2 regions of the Streptomyces sp. NPDC026659 genome follow, and region 2 is predicted to be linked to the other one. Evidence: predicted binding sites of a transcription regulator. Region 2 holds the regulator's gene; the other holds the start of a gene.
What was found. The regulator HrcA, encoded in region 2, represses chaperone genes, less so after heat shock. The targets are predictions, from matches to a motif close to TTNGCACTCNGNNNNNCNGAGTGCNAA.
Positions count from the first base shown of each region.

Region 1: a site for HrcA is predicted at 5,175-5,201, ahead of groL (chaperonin GroEL). Genes of this name have one in related genera too.

Region 1 is NZ_JBEZXY010000005.1:383,519-392,406, reverse strand. It holds gene AB0E91_RS15945 (trehalose-6-phosphate synthase) at 1-1,243, opposite strand, end outside; gene AB0E91_RS15940 (glucosyl-3-phosphoglycerate synthase) at 1,535-2,479, opposite strand; SAM riboswitch class I at 2,650-2,805, shown strand; gene thrC (threonine synthase) at 2,824-4,101, shown strand; gene AB0E91_RS15930 (MoaD/ThiS family protein) at 4,098-4,373, shown strand; gene AB0E91_RS15925 (cold-shock protein) at 4,805-5,008, shown strand; gene groL (chaperonin GroEL) at 5,363-6,985, shown strand; gene AB0E91_RS15915 (YdeI/OmpD-associated family protein) at 7,111-7,704, opposite strand; gene AB0E91_RS15910 (antibiotic biosynthesis monooxygenase) at 7,787-8,125, opposite strand; gene AB0E91_RS15905 (hypothetical protein) at 8,176-8,529, opposite strand; gene AB0E91_RS15900 (hypothetical protein) at 8,529-8,888, opposite strand, start outside.
Region 2 is NZ_JBEZXY010000015.1:4,250-13,137, reverse strand. It holds gene dnaJ (molecular chaperone DnaJ) at 1-766, opposite strand, end outside; gene hrcA (heat-inducible transcriptional repressor HrcA) at 767-1,783, opposite strand; gene AB0E91_RS29555 (MBL fold metallo-hydrolase) at 1,947-2,669, shown strand; gene AB0E91_RS29550 (DUF3097 domain-containing protein) at 2,704-3,507, shown strand; gene hemW (radical SAM family heme chaperone HemW) at 3,636-4,868, opposite strand; gene AB0E91_RS29540 (SpoIIE family protein phosphatase) at 4,910-6,778, opposite strand; gene AB0E91_RS29535 (long-chain fatty acid--CoA ligase) at 7,015-8,888, opposite strand, start outside.

The sequences.
Region 1 (8,888 bases), on a different contig from region 2:
CGGACAGCTCCTCGTACGCGCCCGCCTCGCGGGACAGCACCAGGGCCACGCCCTCGTCCGAGACGACGGGGACCTCCTTGGCGACCAGGTTCATGCCGTCGCGGATCGGGTTGACCAGGGCCACGTCGGCGAGGCGGTAGGCGGCCAGGGAACGGGCGAAGTCGTCCTCGACGTGGAGGAGGACCGGGGTCCAGCCGGGCGTGCCGAACTCGGCGTTGACCTCGTCCGCGATCCGGCGCACCTCGTCCGTGTAGGCGCGGTACACCGCCAGGTCCTGCCGGGACGGGTACGCGAAGGCCACGTGCACGACCCGCTCGCGCCACTCCGGGTGGTCCGCGAGGAGGCGGCGGTACGCCAGGAGCCCGCGCGCGATGTTCTTCGACAGCTCGGTGCGGTCCACCCGGACGATCGTCCGGCGCCCCTCGCCGATCTCCTCGCGGAGGGTCACCATCCGTTCGGACACGTCCGCCCGGTGCGCCCGCTCCCGCAGGAAGTCCGCGTCCGCGCCCAGCCCGTGCACCCCGATCTCCGTGCCCGACGGGATGCCGGGGCCCAGCACCGCGTGACAGCACGCGGTGAACGCGTCCGCCCAGCGCCGGGTCAGGAACGCCGCCCGGTCCGCGCCCAGGATGCCGCCGAGCAGCTCGGCCGCGATGTCGTCGGGGAGCAGGCGGAAGTAGTCCGGCGGGGCCCACGGGGTGTGCGAGAAGTGGCCGATGCGCAGGTCGGGGCGGAGCTGCCGCAGCATCCGGGGGGCGAGGGCCAGGTGGTAGTCCTGGATCAGCACCGCCGCGTTCGGCGCCGCCTCCTCGGCCAGCGCCTCGGCGAACGCCCGGTTGTACTCCCGGTACGCCTCCCACTGCCGCCGGAACTCCGCGTCGAAGACCGGCTCCAGGGGGGTCTGGTAGAGCATGTGGTGGGCGAACCAGAGCACCGAGTTGGCGATGCCGTTGTACGCGTCGGCGTACACCCCCGCGTCGATGTCCAGCATCCGTACCCGCTGCCCGCCGGTGTCCGCCTCGGGCAGCAGCCCGCCGTCCGCGCGCCGCACCGCCTCCCGGTCACCGTCCCCGAGCGCCGCGCACACCCACACCGCGTCGGTGTCGGGACTGATCGCCGACAGCCCGGAAACCAGCCCGCCACCACCGCGCCGCGACGTCAGCGCACCGTCCGGACCCACCGTGTACGACACCGGGCCACGATTCGACGCGACCAGCACCTCAGCACCCTGAGTTGAAGCCATGGTCCTCAACCTAGCCCGGCACCCAAACCCTCAAACGTGCCCGCGACCCGGCGCGGCGCCTTGTATACGGCCCTCCGCATACGGTGCGTGGCGCCGGGTTCTCCGGCAGGAAGGCGCTGGGTCCCGGTCCCGACGCCTTGCGCGGCCGGAGGCCGCGGAGGCCACCACGGCCCGCGGCCGCCGACGGCGAGGACGCCCCACGGGGGCCACCCGCACCCGACGACGAAAGTCGCACGGGCGGTGCGGGTGGGAACGAAGACCGACGCCGACGGCGAAGCCGAGGCGCCCCCGTCAAGCCACCCGCCGCTCCGCGTACTCCGCGATCTCCGCCATCGGCGGCCGCTCCTCCGTGTCCACCGAGTACGTACGCGGCTCGAACCCCGACACCCCCCGCTCGAACTGGGTCAGAGAGGGCCGGATCAGATGCCCGCGGGCCAGCCGCAGCTGAGCCGTGCGATAGATCGCGGCCGACATACGCCCGAGGGCCTGCCCGTCCTGGTGCCGGTGCTTGCGCACACCCACGTCGACCTGCGCCAGCGCGTCGAGCCCCACCAGATGCAGCGCGTCGACCAGCATCCCCAGCTCCACGCCGTACCCCACCGGGAACGGCAGCTGCTCCAGCAGGGAGCGCCGCGCCGCGTACTCACCCCCCAGCGGCTGTACGAAACCGGCCAGCTGCGGCCAGTGCATGTTCAGCAGGGGCCGCGCCATCAGCTCGGTGACCCGGCCGCCCTGTCCGGCGGCGCCGGCGAGCGGCCGGTCGTACATCGCCTTGACCAGGTCGACGCCCGGATCGGTGAGCAGCGGGCCGACGATGCCGAGGACGAAGTCCGAGGAGAACTCCTTCAGGTCCGCGTCCACGAAGGCCACGACGTCCCCGCCGGTCGCGAGCAGCGACCGCCACAGCACCTCGCCCTTGCCGGGCACGGCGGGCAGCCGGGGCAGGATCGCGTCACGGTGCACGACCCGCGCGCCCGCCGCCGCGGCGACCTCGGAGGTGCGGTCGGTGGACCCGGAGTCCACCACGACGATCTCGTCCACCAGCGGCGCCTGCGCCATCAGGTCGTGGCGGATCACGGAGACGATGTCACCGACCGTCTCCTCCTCGTTCAGCGCGGGCAGCACCACGGACACGGTCTGCCCGGAGCGCTGCTTGGCGGCGAGGACACGGTGCAGCGGGCGGTCGGCCACGGACCAGGAGCGGGTGGCCAGCCAGCGCTCGGTTTCTTCCAGCATGGTCTGCGGCTCCTTCACTGTGGGGGGACGTACGGTCACACCTGCCGGTGTTCATGAACCCGTCTCGCGGTTCGGACGACACCTTCAACTGTGCTGGCCTTCGGTTACAGTCTTGAACAACGCCGATGACCATCGCATGTCCGAGACGATCGGCGTCCACAACCGAATACAGCTCATCCAGAGGGGCAGAGGGACACGGCCCTGCGAAGCCCCGGCAACTCCAGTCGGTCTCGTGCGCGACGCATCAGCGACGCACCGCGAGGCTCCCGGCTAGGGAAGGTGCCAAATCCGTCTCACGGCGAGATTCGTCGTGAGGAAGATGAGGAGAAAGGGCCTCGCCTCCCATGGCTGTGCAGACCATTGCCACCCCCACTGTCGATCTCGGCCCCGCCGCCGCGCTGAGCTGCCGGGAGTGCGGGCACCGCGTCCCGCTCGGCCCGGTCTTCGCCTGCGAGGAGTGTTTCGGCCCGCTGGAGATCGCCTACGACTTCTCCGGCCACGACGCCGACAGCCTCCGTAAGCGCATCGAGTCCGGCCCCGCCAGCATCTGGCGCTACGCCCCGCTGCTGCCCGTCCCCGCCGACGTCGCCGACAAGCCGAACCTCAACCCCGGCTGGACCCGGCTCGTCAAGGCCGACAACCTCGCCCGTGAACTCGGCGTCACCGGCGGCCTGTTCGTCAAGGACGACTCCGGCAACCCCACCCACTCCTTCAAGGACCGCGTGGTCGCCCAGGCCCTGGAGGCCGCCCGCGCCTTCGGCTTCACCACGCTCTCCTGCTCCTCCACCGGCAACCTCGCGGGCGCGGTCGGCGCGGCGGCGGCCCGCGCGGGGCTGCGCTCCTGTGTGTTCATCCCGCACGACCTGGAGCAGGGCAAGATCGTCATGGCCGCGGTCTACGGCGGTGAACTCGTCGGCATCGAGGGCAACTACGACGACGTGAACCGCTTCTGCTCCGAGCTGATCGGCGACCCGGCCGGCGAGGGCTGGGGCTTCGTCAACGTCAACCTGCGGCCGTACTACGCCGAGGGCTCCAAGACGCTGGCGTACGAGATCTGCGAGCAGCTCGGCTGGGAGCTGCCGGACCAGCTCGTGGTGCCGATCGCCTCCGGCTCCCAGCTCACGAAGATCGACAAGGGGCTCAAGGAGCTGATCCAGCTCGGCCTGGTCGAGGACAAGCCGTACAAGATCTTCGGCGCCCAGGCGGAGGGCTGTTCGCCGGTGTCGGCCGCGTACAAGGCGGGCCACGACGTCGTACGCCCCCAGAAGCCGGACACCATCGCCAAGTCCCTGGCCATCGGCAACCCGGCCGACGGGCCGTACGTGCTCGACATCGCCCGCCGCACCGGCGGTGCCGTGGAGGACGTGACGGACCCCCAGATCGTGGACGCCATCAAGCTCCTCGCCCGCACGGAGGGCATCTTCGCGGAGACGGCGGGCGGCGTGACGGTCGGCGTGACGCGCAAGCTGCTGGAGAACGGCGTGCTGGACCCGACCCTGACGACCGTCGTCCTGAACACGGGCGACGGCCTCAAGACCCTGGACGCGGTGGCCGGGACCGGTCTGACCGCGACCATCCGACCGAACCTGGACTCCTTCCGAGAGGCTGGCCTCGCATCATGAGCGTGACTGTTCGCATCCCGACCATCCTGCGCACCTACACCGGCGGGCAGGCGGAGGTCGCCGCCGAGGGCGCCACGCTCGCCGACGTGATCGGGGACCTGGAGAAGCGCCACGCCGGGATCGCCGCGCGCGTCCTGGACGACGAGGGCAAGCTGCGCCGGTTCGTCAACGTGTACGTGAACGACGACGACGTGCGCTTCGAGGGCGGGCTTCAGACGCCGACCCCGGACGGCGCCGGTGTCTCCATCATTCCGGCGGTCGCCGGCGGCTGAGAATTACCGACGGTAACGTCGGTTACAAGCTGTTCATCGAATGGCCTCCTCCGTAAGAGAAACGGAGGGGGCCATTCTGCGTGATTGAGCGCGATAGAGTTGGGGAACGCGCTCCCCGGCCGACAGGTCGGGAACCCTGGATTCATGCCGCACGCCCGACAAGAAGCAGCCAAAATGCACGGGTCATATGCGGCATTTATTGTTTTTATGGGGCCCGACTTGCCCTGAATTCAGCTGAATTCTCGTCAGATTCCGGACCGGTCGCGTCCAGATTTCTCGTCCGATTGACCTGTTGCAGACGGCAGTTGGACAAGTACATTCAGCCGCGGTCGACGCGTTCCGGCGCACGCCCCCGACCCATGGGGGGTGAGGTCTGACCCGGGTCCGCGAAGGGTGGATCTGCGCAAGGGCCAGTAATAGGGGAGTTAGGCATGGCTCAGGGCACCGTCAAGTGGTTCAACGCGGAGAAGGGCTACGGCTTCATCGCGGTAGACGGTGGTGCGGACGTGTTCGTCCACTACAGCGCGATTCAGATGGACGGCTACCGCACCCTTGAGGAGGGCCAGCGGGTCGAGTTCGAGATCTCGCAGGGTCAGAAGGGCCCGCAGGCCGACATGGTTCGCCTCAGCGCCTGAACGTTTCTCACGCTGAACGTCTCGTCGCGTCTCGCGTCCGTCTCACGTCTCAGGTTTACGTCTCACGTTCGAAGGGTCCGCACCCGGCACGGGGTGCGGGCCCTTCGTCCTGCGTGCGCCGCCCGGTTCGCCCCGCGCGCGTCCCCCGTCCGATCCCCCGAAGGCGCTTGCACTCGACCATGCCGAGTGCTAATCATTGCGTTAGCACTCTGAAGGTGAGAGTGACAACGAGGACCGGGTCGGTGAGGCCCGCAGGCCGGGTGGGGCAAGGAACCACGAGGCCGGCGAGCCGTCCGTCGCGGGCGCGGGCGCGGTCCGAAGGAATCACCCCCAGTCCTGGAGGGACCACTTCACATGGCCAAGATCATCGCGTTCGACGAGGAGGCGCGGCGCGGCCTCGAGCGCGGCATGAACCAGCTCGCGGACGCCGTCAAGGTGACGCTCGGCCCCAAGGGCCGCAACGTCGTCCTCGAGAAGAAGTGGGGCGCCCCCACGATCACCAACGATGGTGTCTCCATCGCCAAGGAGATCGAGCTCGAGGACCCGTACGAGAAGATCGGCGCCGAGCTGGTCAAGGAAGTCGCCAAGAAGACGGACGACGTCGCCGGTGACGGTACGACCACCGCGACCGTGCTCGCCCAGGCCCTGGTCAAGGAGGGCCTGCGCAACGTAGCCGCCGGCGCCAACCCGATGGCCCTCAAGCGCGGTATCGAGAAGGCCGTCGAGGCCGTCTCCACCGCCCTGCTCGAGCAGGCCAAGGACGTGGAGACCAAGGAGCAGATCGCCTCCACCGCCTCCATCTCCGCCGCCGACACCCAGATCGGCGAGCTCATCGCCGAGGCCATGGACAAGGTCGGCAAGGAAGGCGTCATCACCGTCGAGGAGAGCAACACCTTCGGTCTGGAGCTTGAGCTCACCGAGGGCATGCGCTTCGACAAGGGCTACATCTCCGCCTACTTCGCGACCGACATGGAGCGCATGGAGTCGGTGCTCGAGGACCCCTACATCCTCATCGCCAACTCCAAGATCTCCTCGGTCAAGGACCTGCTCCCGCTCCTGGAGAAGGTCATGCAGTCGGGCAAGCCGCTGCTGATCATCGCCGAGGACGTCGAGGGCGAGGCCCTGTCGACCCTGGTCGTCAACAAGATCCGCGGCACCTTCAAGTCCGTCGCCGTCAAGGCCCCGGGCTTCGGCGACCGCCGCAAGGCCATGCTCGGCGACATCGCCATCCTCACGGGCGGCGAGGTCATCTCCGAGGAGGTCGGCCTCAAGCTCGAGAACGCGACGCTGGACCTCCTGGGCCGCGCCCGCAAGGTCGTCGTCACCAAGGACGAGACCACGATCGTCGACGGCGCCGGCTCCTCGGAGCAGGTGCAGGGCCGCGTGAACCAGATCCGCGCCGAGATCGAGAACAGCGACTCGGACTACGACCGCGAGAAGCTCCAGGAGCGCCTGGCGAAGCTCGCCGGTGGCGTGGCGGTCATCAAGGCCGGTGCCGCGACCGAGGTCGAGCTCAAGGAGCGCAAGCACCGCATCGAGGACGCCGTGCGCAACGCCAAGGCGGCCGTCGAGGAGGGCATCGTCGCCGGTGGTGGCGTGGCCCTGCTCCAGGCCGGCCAGGTCTTCGACAAGCTGGAGCTGTCGGGTGACGAGGCGACCGGTGCCAACGCGGTCAAGCTCGCGCTCGAGGCCCCGCTGAAGCAGATCGCCGTCAACGGTGGTCTCGAGGGCGGCGTCGTCGTGGAGAAGGTCCGCAACCTGCCCGTCGGCAACGGCCTGAACGCCGCGACCGGCGAGTACGTCGACATGATCGCCGAGGGCATCATCGACCCGGCGAAGGTGACGCGTTCCGCCCTGCAGAACGCCGCCTCCATCGCCGCGCTGTTCCTCACCACCGAGGCCGTCATCGCCGACAAGCCGGAGAAGGCCGCCGCGGCCGCTCCGGGCGGCATGCCGGGCGGTGACATGGACTTCTGATCCCTCGCGGATCAACTGTCCTTTCCGAGGGCGGCACTTCCTTCCGGGGTTCCGGTGGGGGTGCCGCCCTCGGGCGTTTCCGGGGGCACCGCGGCACCGCCCTGCCTGCCCGGCCGTCTCCGTGACTACGGGTGCAGCTTCTCGCCCTTGGCCAGCATCGCCACGTACTTCTCGATCCGGCGGGCCCGGGTCTCGGGCTTCTTGGCGTCCTGGACCCGGTACAGGATCGCGTAGCGGTTCTGCCGGTCCAGTGTCTCGAAGAACTCCGCCGCGGCCGGGTCGGCGGCCAGGGCCGCCGTGAGGTCGTCCGGCACCGTGGCGGCCTTCGCGCCGTCGTAGGCCGCCTCCCAGCGGCCGTCCGCCTTGGCACGGTCGACCTCGGCCTGCCCCGGGGGACGCATCCGGCCCTGCTCGATGAGGGCGGCCGCCTTGTCCCGGTTGACCTTGGACCACTTGCTGCGCGGCGTGCGCGGGGTGAACCGCTGGAGCCACCACTCGTCGTCGAACTTGGCCTTCTGGCCGTCGATCCAGCCGTGGCAGAGTGCGACGTCGAGCGCCTGGGCGTAGTCCAGCGCGACGATTCCGGGGCCCTTCTTGCGAAGCTTGAGCCAGATGCCGGACGAGGCGGCGTGGTTCTCGCCGAGCCATGCCTGGAATGCCTCGGCGGATGCGAATGCGACGATCTCCAAGTCCTGGGTCACCCCAGCAGCCAACCACATCCGGCCGATTGTCATGACGCGTTCGGCCAAGGCCCCGGATGCCGGATGCCGGGTGCCCGTGGACCTGCGTGATCGTTTCTGGTCAGTCGAGCGGCGGCTGCCAGGCGTAGGCGCGTTCCACTCGGGCCACTTCCACGCTGTACGAGGCGTACCAGCGGTCGCGGCCGAGGCGTTGGGCCTCCAGGTGTTCGGGGTGGGCCTTCCAGGCCGTTATCGACGCGTCGTCCGCGTAGTAGATGACGACGAGGTCGCGGCCGTCCGCGTCCGTCATCGACTCGCGGCCCAGGTAGCCGGGTTGGGCCTCGCCGAGTTCGGCCATGCGCTTGCTCATCGCGGCGTAGCCGTCGAGGTCCTCGGTCGGGCTGGTGGTGATGATGACGGCGTAGTACGGGGGTTCGGGGCGGACGAACGAGGTGGTCATGCGGGAGCCCTCCGTCGGTGAGGCGCGTGTGGCGTCAGGCTAGTGCCGCATCAGGCAACGTTCGCCCTGGTGAGGAACCAAGCCAACACAGCCACGCCGATGGGCAACGCAACAAGGTAGCCGACGAGGACACCGACGCCCGGATCAGCCGCCGCAGGGAAGGCCCAGTTCACTGCTGCAGCCACGAGAAGTCTCACCGTTGCCAGCGCAAGGAGAGCGGCGACAACAGCAAGCCGACGCGGCGGGCCCGCCCTGCGGTACAACTCAGCCGCAGGCCCGATCGCGATCAGGACCGTCACGAAGAGGACGAAATCAGTGTCGGGCAGCCACCCGAACGGCCACCCCACCAGAGCGGCCAACCCGGAGACAGCAAGGCCGCCCAGTTCCAGCGCGACAGTGGACACTACCGGGTGGTCCCACGAGGGGTGCCGGATCGAGCCGCTCCCACTGTCCTCTTCATCGGCCACGTCGTCAGAGTAGCCATCGGCAGGGCGAACGTCGCCTGATGCGGCACCAGTGACTGAGGCTGCGCGGTGGGCGGCGGGGCGTGGTGGGTGAACCAGGCGGCGAGTTCGGTGCGCAGGGCGTCCTCGTCGTCGTGCCAGGTGTACCAGGGGAGTTCGTCGCGCATGAGGTCGTACGCCCAGTGGGCCGCCGCCTCTTCCCGGTGACGGTCGGCCGTGTCGTGGCCGACGGCCTCCCAGACTGTGAGCCATGGGGTGAGCGTGGCGGACGCCTCCACGCACAACACGAGAAGGTCGTG
Region 2 (8,888 bases):
CGTGGATCTCGACGTACAGGTCACCGGCGGGGCCGCCGCCGGGGCCGACCTCGCCCTCGCCCGCGAGCTGGATGCGGGTGCCGTTGTCGACACCGGCCGGGATCTTCACCGTCAGGGTGCGCCGGGAGCGGACCCGGCCGTCGCCCGCGCATTCGGGGCACGGGGTCGGGACCACGGTGCCGAAGCCCTGGCACTGGGGGCAGGGCCGCGAGGTCATGACCTGGCCCAGGAAGGACCGGGTGACCTGGGAGACCTCGCCGCGGCCGCGGCACATGTCACAGGTCTGCGCGGTGGTGCCGGGGGCCGCGCCCTCGCCGCTGCAGGTGTTGCAGACGACCGCGGTGTCGACCTGGATGTCCTTGGTCGTACCGAAGGCGGCCTCGTCCAGCTCGACCTCGATCCGGATCATGGCGTCCTGGCCGCGCCGCGTGCGCGAGCGCGGGCCGCGCTGCGACGCCGTGCCGAAGAACGCGTCCATGATGTCGGAGAAGTTGCCGAAGCCACCGGCGCCGAAGCCGCCGGCCGCGCCCGCACCCGCACCGCCCGCCTGGGAGAGCGGGTCGCCGCCGAGGTCGTAGACCTGCTTCTTCTGCGGGTCCGACAGCACCTCGTAGGCGGCGTTGATCTCCTTGAACCGCTCCTGGGTCTTCGGATCGGGGTTGACGTCCGGATGCAGCTCGCGTGCGAGCCTGCGGAACGCCTTCTTGATCTCATCCTGCGACGCGTCGCGGCGCACGCCGAGAACGGCGTAGTAATCCGTGGCCACTTACGACTCCGCCAGGATCTGTCCGACGTACCGTGCCACTGCGCGTACCGCTCCCATCGTTCCCGGGTAGTCCATGCGGGTCGGTCCGACCACGCCGAGCTTGGCAACCGCCTCGCCGCCCGAACCGTAGCCGACCGACACGACGGACGTGGAGTTGAGTCCTTCGTGGGCGTTCTCGTGCCCGATACGCACGGTGACGCCCGGATCTTTGGCCTCGCCGAGGAGTTTGAGCAGCACGACCTGCTCCTCAAGTGCCTCCAGAACGGGCCGGATCACCAGGGGGAAGTCATGTCCGAAACGGGTGAGATTGGCGGTGCCGCCGATCATCAGCCGTTCCTCGTTCTCCTCGACCAGTGTCTCCAGCAGTGTGGAGAGCACTGTGGAGACGGTACCGCGATCGTCGGCCTCGAACGCATCGGGGAGGTCCTCGACCAGTCGCGGCACGTCGGAGAACCGGCGTCCGGCGACCCGGCTGTTGAGCCGGGCGCGCAGATCGGCGAGCGAGGACTCGCCGAACGGCGCCGGACAGTCGACCATGCGCTGCTCGACCCGGCCGGTGTCCGTGATCAGCACGAGCATCAGGCGCGCGGGGGCGAGCGAGAGCAGTTCCACGTGCCGCACGGTCGAGCGGGTGAGCGAGGGGTACTGCACGACGGCGACCTGCCGGGTCAGCTGCGCGAGCAGCCGGACCGTACGGGCCACCACGTCGTCCAGGTCGACGGCGCCGTCCAGGAAGTTCTGGATCGCGCGCCGCTCGGGCGCGGACATCGGCTTGACGCCCGCGAGCTTGTCGACGAAGAGGCGGTACCCCTTGTCGGTGGGGATGCGGCCCGCGCTGGTGTGCGGCTGGGCGATGAAGCCCTCGTCCTCCAGGGCGGCCATGTCGTTGCGCACGGTGGCCGGGGAGACGCCGAGGTTGTGCCGCTCGGTGAGCGCCTTCGACCCGACCGGCTCCTCGGTGCCCACGTAGTCCTGCACGATGGCGCGCAGCACCTGAAGCCTGCGTTCACTCAGCATTCGGCGCGCACCTCCATCTTGTCGCCCCACGGCACTCGGCTTGTTTCCCCTGGCACTCTGCTCATGCGAGTGCCAGACTTCCCCGGCCCAGTGTACGGCCGCGGGGTACCGCCCGGGCAAGGTCAGCGGTACTGCACCGGCTTCTTGCCGATAGCGTCCCGGTATGAGCGTGACTTGGGAAGACCTGGGGTGGGAGCGACTTGCCGAGGGCGTCGGACGGTGCCGGCTGCCGGGCTGGGACTGTACGGCGGGGCTGGTCGTCGGGGCGGGTACGGCACTGCTCGTGGAGGCGGGGGCGAGCCTCGCGGAGGGGGCGCGGCTGAAGGCGGCGGTGCGGGAGCTGACCGGCCACGATGTGACCCATCTCGCGCTGACCCACCCGCATTTCGATCATGTGCTGGGCGCGGCCGCGTTCGGCGGGGCCGAGGCGTACGCGCCGGTCGGCATGGACGCGCTGCTCGCGCACGAGGCCGGGGAACTGCGGCTGGACGCGATCAAGCAGGGGCTGCCGGTCGCCGACGCGGACGAGTCCGCGGCCTCGCTGCCCGTGCCGCTCCATCCCGTCTCCGGGGAACTGACCCTCGACCTCGGCGGCGGCCGTCAAGTGCTGCTCGCCAACGTCGGCCCCGGCCACACCGCCCACGATCTCGCGGTCCTGGTCCCCGGCTCGCCGGAGGTGGTCTTCTGCGGCGACCTGGTCGAGGAGTCCGGCGAACCCCAGGCGGGCCCGGACGCCGTACCCGCCCGCTGGCCCGCCGCCCTGGACCGGCTGCTCGCCCTCGGCGGCGAGGACGCGCTGTACGTCCCCGGTCATGGAGCGGTGGTCGACGCGGACTTCGTACGACGCCAACGCGACGCCCTGGCAGCCCGTTTCGGCGTGTCGTGAGGGGGCTGGGGCGAGTTCTCCTATCGTCATCAGAATGCGTGAGTACTCCCCCGATCTGACCGCCCCCTGGAAGAAGCCGCAGCCGGTGCCCGAGGTCGCCGCCGAGCCGGGTCTGGTGGTGGAGGAGCCCGGCACCGGGTTCTGCGGGGCGGTGATCCGCTGCGAGGCGGGCACGGTGACGCTGGAGGACCGCTTCGGCAAGCACCGCGTCTTCCCCCTGGAGCCGCGCGGCTTCCTGCTCGAGGGGCGCCCGGTGACCCTCGTACGCCCCTCCGCCACCCCACTCCGCCCCACCCGCACCGCCTCCGGCTCCGTGGCCGTCCCCGGCGCCCGCGCCCGCGTGGCCCGCGCCGGCCGCATCTACGTCGAGGGCCGCCACGACGCCGAACTGGTCGAGAAGGTCTGGGGCGACGACCTGCGCATCGAGGGGGTGGTGGTGGAGTACCTGGAGGGCGTGGACGATCTGCCTTCCGTGGTCGCGGAGTTCGCCCCCGGCCCCGACGCCCGCCTGGGCGTCCTGGTGGACCACCTGGTCCCCGGCACCAAGGAGTGGCGCATCGCCCAGTCGGTGACCAGCGACCACGCCCTGGTGGTCGGCCACCCGTACATCGACATCTGGGAGGCGGTGAAGCCGTCCGCCCTCGGCATCTCCGCGTGGCCCCGGGTTCCCCACGGCCAGGACTGGAAGACGGGGGTGTGCCGGGCACTGGGCTGGCCTTCGGACAACACGGGGGCGGTGTGGCAGGCGATTCTGGCGAAGGTGACGTCTTATCGGGAGCTGGAGTCTGAGCTGCTGGGCTCGGTCGAGCGGCTGATCGATCACGTGACCGTGCCCTGATCGCTGCCGGTTCGTTGAGCAAATCGTGCCTGGTGGGCTGCTCTCCGCGCATGCGGAGGTGATCCGTCGATCAGCTCGTCCACGCGGCCGAGCAAGTCGTGGTCCCCGCCGTTGCGGGGGTCGGTCCTTCAGTCCACCAGGTCCCGCACCACCGCGTCCGCCAGCAGCCGCCCCCGCAGCGTGAGCACCGCGCGCCCCTCGTCGTACGGACCAGAATCGAGCAGACCGTCCGCCAGTGCCCGCCGGGAAGCCGCGAGCCCGTCCGGCTTCAGGAGGGACAGGGGGACTCCCTCCCGCAGCCGGAGCTCAAGCAGGATGCGCTCCACGCGGCGGTCCTCCTCCGAGAGGAGTTCGCGGCCGGCGCCCGGAGAGCGGCCCGAAGCCAGCGCAGCCGCGTACGCGCCCGGGTGCTTCACGTTCCACCAGCGCACCCCGCCCACGTGGCTGTGGGCGCCCGGCCCCGCGCCCCACCAGTCGGCGCCGCGCCAGTACAGCTCGTTGTGGAGGCAGCGGCCCGCTTCGGAGGTGGCCCAGTTGGAGACCTCGTACCAGTGGAGGCCCGCCGCGGAGAGCAGTTCCTCGGCGATCAGATAGCGGTCGGCGTGGACGTCGTCGTCCGTCATGGGGACCTCGCCCCGGCGGATGCGGCGGGCGAGCTGGGTGCCCTCCTCGACGATCAGGGCGTACGCGCTGATGTGGTCGGGGCCCGCGCCGAGGGCCGCTTCCAGGGAGGCGCGCCAGTCGTCGTCGGACTCGCCGGGCGTGCCGTAGATCAGGTCGAGGTTGACGTGCTCGAACCCGGCCGCGCGGGCCTCCGCGACACACGCCTCGGGGCGGCCCGGGGTGTGGGTGCGGTCGAGGATCTTCAGGACGTGCGGCTTCGCGCTCTGCATGCCGAAGGAGATCCGGTTGAAGCCGCCCTCGCGCAGCTCGGCGAGGTAGGCGGGGGTGATCGTCTCCGGGTTGGCCTCGGTGGTGATCTCCGCGTCCGGCGCGAGTCCGAACTCGTCGCGGATCGCGCCCAGCATCCGTACCAGGTCCCCGGCGGCCAGCAGGGTCGGCGTGCCGCCGCCGACGAAGACCGTGCGGATCTCGCGCGGGTCGTCGCCGAGCACCTTGCGGGCCAGGCGGACCTCCTCGGTGAGGGTGTCCGCGTAATTGTCCCGGGAGGCGAGCACGCCGCCGGTGCCGCGCAGTTCGGTGGCGGTGTAGGTGTTGAAGTCGCAGTAGCCGCAGCGGGTCGCGCAGTACGGGACGTGCAGATAGAACCCGAGGGGCCGGTCGGCGGCCCCGGCGAGCGCGGAGGCGGGCAGCGCGCCGTCGGTGGGGACGGGCTCGCCGTCGGGGAGTGCGGAAGGCATGTCCTCCATTGTCCCGTACTCGGGACGGCACCCGTCCGGCCTCAGTCCGCCTGGAGCACCAGCAGCGCCAGGTCGTCGTCCGGCAGGTCGGCGGCGAAGCCGAGCACCAGGTCGTGGATGCGCTCCGCGATGCGCTCGGCGTCGAGCCCCGCACAGTCCGCGAGGGCGAGCGCGAGGCCGTCCTCGTCGTCGAACTGGCGGGAGCCGGAGCGGCGCTCGGTCACCCCGTCCGTGACGCACAGCAGGCTGTCGCCGGGCTCCAGCTCGACGCTCTCGCTGGTGTAGGTCTCGTCCTCGACCACGCCGAGCAGGGTCTGCGGCCGGGCGGCGCTGCGGACCGTGCCGTCGGGGCTCAGCACCAGCGGCAGCGGGTGCCCGGCGGAGGCGAGGACGCAGGTGACGCCGTTCGCGTGCGGGGTCAGCTCGCCGTAGAGCAGGGAGAGGAAACGGCTCTGCGGGCCCTCCCCCGGCGCGATGGGGCCGCCGCCCGCCGCGACCAGCGCGCGGGCGGCCGCGTCGGCGGCCTCGGTGGCGTCGTCCAGGAGGAGCTGGTTGAGGCGGTCGAGGACGCCCGCGACCGGGTAGCCCTCGCGGGCCAGCAGCCTGATCCACGGCCGGGCCAGGCCGATCACCACCGCCGCCTCCGGGCCCTTGCCCTGGACGTCGCCCACGGCGAAGCACCAGCGGCCGTCGCCCGCCGGGAACAGGTCGTAGAAGTCGCCGCTGGGGCCGCCCTTGTCGCGGGGCTCGTAGACGAGCGCGCTGCGCATGCCCGGGATCTCCGCGACCGCGCCGGGCAGCAGACCCCGCTGGAGGACAGCGCTGATGGTGGCCTGGCGGGCGTACTGCCGGGCCGCGCCGATGGCCAGCGCCACCCGGCGCCCCAGGTCCTCGACCAGCCCGGTCACCTCGTCGGGGAAGCGGAGCAGCCCGCAGCGGCCGATCACCAGCGTGCCCAGCGGGCGGCCGCCCGCGATGAGCCGGTAGGCGAGCGCGGTGCCCTGGGTGCCCTCGGGGCCGAGCGCGGCACCCGGCCAGGGGTACGGCTCCGGGCCCGAGCGCACGCCGTCGGGGCGCGGCGGGTCCTTCTCCAGGGCGCGGAGCAGCTCCTCGCTGCGGCTCTCGTGGGCGTGCCAGACCCGGACGGGCCCGGAGCCGCACCCGGTGCGCACGGTCGCCTCGTCCTCCAGCCACACCGCGCACCAGTCCGCGAGCCGGGGCACCAGGAGCTGGCCGGTGAGGGCGGCGACCAGGTTCTCGTCGAGCTGGCCCGCGAGCAGGTCGGACGCCTCGGCGAGGAAGGACAGCGCGCCCCGGCCCAGCCAGTCCCGGTCGCCGCCGGGGCGCTGCGGCTGCGGCGCCAGGGCCTCGGCGGAGCGCAGGGCGGGTACGGGCGCGGGGCCCTCGGGTTCCTCCTTGCCGCCGGGCGGCAGCCGCGCCCACAGGGTCTTGCCGCGGGCGTGGTAGGTGACGCCCCAGGTCTCCGCGAGGGTGGCGACCAGGCGCAGCCCGCGCCCGTGCTCGGGCATCTCCGGGGGCGCGTCGGTGTCGGAGGGGTCGCGCGGGGCGCGCGCGGGGTGCTGGTCGTGGACCTCCACGGTGAACGCGCCGGTCGCCTCCAGGCGCCAGGCGATCTCGACCTCGGTGCCCGCGTGGACGACCGCGTTGGTGACGAGTTCGCTGACGACGGCCATCGCGTCGTCGGTCAGCCGTGCGTCGCCGTCCGGTCCGGTCAGTCCGAGGGCCGCCCACTCGGCGAAGGCGCCGCGCACCAGGGTGCGGGCGGAGCCGGGCGCGGCGAGGCTCCCGGCGAGGGTGGCCCGCCCTTCGCCGAGCGGACCCGCGCCGGGGTGCGCGGGCGTGTCACCGACGGGGGCGTCGGTCGCCCGCTGGGTCGGTATGGCCGCCATGTCCATGCGGCCAGGGTGACAGACAGGGGGCGCGCATAAGCGGGGTGTCACCGAAATGAGCGGTCGTGCGGGGGAACTGTGCTACTGGTGTGCCAGAAGACGGACACTTTCGAGCGCAGACGGGCGCGAACTCCCCTCTTCGGGGGGTTCACGCCCGTTCCGCGGGTGCGTGTGCGTGCGGCTGTGGAGGTACGGCCACGGAGGTACGGGGTCCGGGTCCAGGTCCGGGGGCCCGGTCAGTTCTCGCGCGCCCCGGCGTACATCTCGTCGATCAGCCCGCGGTACTCCCGCTCGACCACCGGCCGCTTCAGCTTCAGGCTCGGGGTGATCTCGCCGTGCTCCACGTCGAGGTCGCGGGGCAGCAGCCGGAACTTCTTGATCGTCTGCCAGCGCTGCAGGCCCTCGTTGAGCTGCTTCACATACCTGGCAACCAGCTCGACGGTCTGCGGCGCGGCGACGACCTCGGCGTACGACTTGCCCTCCAGGCCGTTGTCGGCGGCCCACTGGAGGATGGTGGGCTCGTCCAGGGCAATGAGGGCGGTGCAGTAGTTCCGGTCGGCGCCGTGGACCAGGATGTTGGAGACGTACGGGCACACGGCCTTGAACTGGCCCTCGACCTCGGCGGGCGCGACGTACTTGCCGCCGGAGGTCTTGATGAGGTCCTTCTTGCGGTCGGTGATGCGCAGATAGCCGTCGGCCGACAGCTCGCCGATGTCCCCGGTGTGGAACCAGCCGTCGGACTCAAGGACCTCGGCGGTCTTCTCGGGCTGCTGGTGGTAGCCCTGCATGACACCGGGGCCGCGCAGCAGGATCTCGCCGTCGTCCGCGATGCGCACCTCGCAGCCGGGCAGCGGCTTGCCGACCGTGCCGGTGCGGTACGCCTCGCCCGGGTTGACGAAGGAGGCGGCGGAGGTCTCGGTGAGGCCGTAGCCCTCCAGGATGTGGATGCCGGCGCCGGAGAAGAAGTAGCCGATCTCGGGGGCGAGGGCGGAGGCGCCGGAGACGCAGGCGCGCAGTTGGCCGCCGAACGCCTCGCGGATCTTGGCGTAGACGAGGGCGTCGGCCACCTTGTGCTTGGCGGCGAGCGCGAACGGCACGGAGGCGGTGCCGGTGCGCCGGAAGCTGTCCTGGGACGCCTTGGCGTACTCGCGGGCGGTCTCGGCGGCCCACTGGAAGATCTTGTACTTGGCGGCGCCGCCCTCGCGGGCCTTGGCCGCCACGCCGTTGTAGACCTTCTCGAAGATGCGGGGCACGGCGGCCATGTACGTCGGCCGCACGACCGGCAGATTCTCGATGATCTTGTCCACGCGGCCGTCCACGGCGGTGACGTTGCCGATCTCGATGTGCCCGGAGGTGAGCACCTTGCCGAAGACGTGGGCGAGTGGCAGCCACAGGTACTGCGTGTCGTCCGGACCGAGCAGCCCGGTCGCGGCGATGGCCTTCGCCATGTACGACCAGTTGTCGTGCGGCAGCCGCACGCCCTTGGGGCGGCCGGTGGTGCCGGAGGTGTAGATCAGGGTGGCGAGCTGGTCGGCGGTGATCGCGCCGACCCGCTCCTTGATCAGCTCGGGGTGGGTCGCCAGATAGGCCGCGCCGCGCTTCTCCAGCTCGGCGAGGGTGATCACCCAGTCGTCGGTCTCGACGCCCTCGGGGTCGATGACGACGACCTTGGTGAGCGCGGGCAGCTCGGCTCGCCGCTCGGCCGCCTTGGCGACCTGGGCCGCGTCCTCCGCGATCAGCACCCGGCTCTCGGAGTCGGAGAGGATGAACGCCGACTCGTCGGAGTTGGTCTGCGGATAGACGGTCGTGGTGGCGCCGCCCGCGCAGAGGATGCCGAGGTCGGCGAGGATCCACTCGACCCGGGTCGAGGAGGCGAGCGCCACACGCTGCTCGGGCTCGACGCCCAGTTCGATGAGGCCGGCCGCGATGGCGTACACGCGCTCGGCGGCCTGGCTCCAGCTCAGCGACTTCCACTCGTCCGGACCGGTGCCCGTGGCGGACGGGACGGGGTAGCGGTACGCCTCGGCGTCCGGTGTCGCCGCCACGCGCTCCAGGAAGAGGGCCGCCACGGAGGGCGGTCGGTTCTCGATCAGGGTCTGTGTGTCGCTCA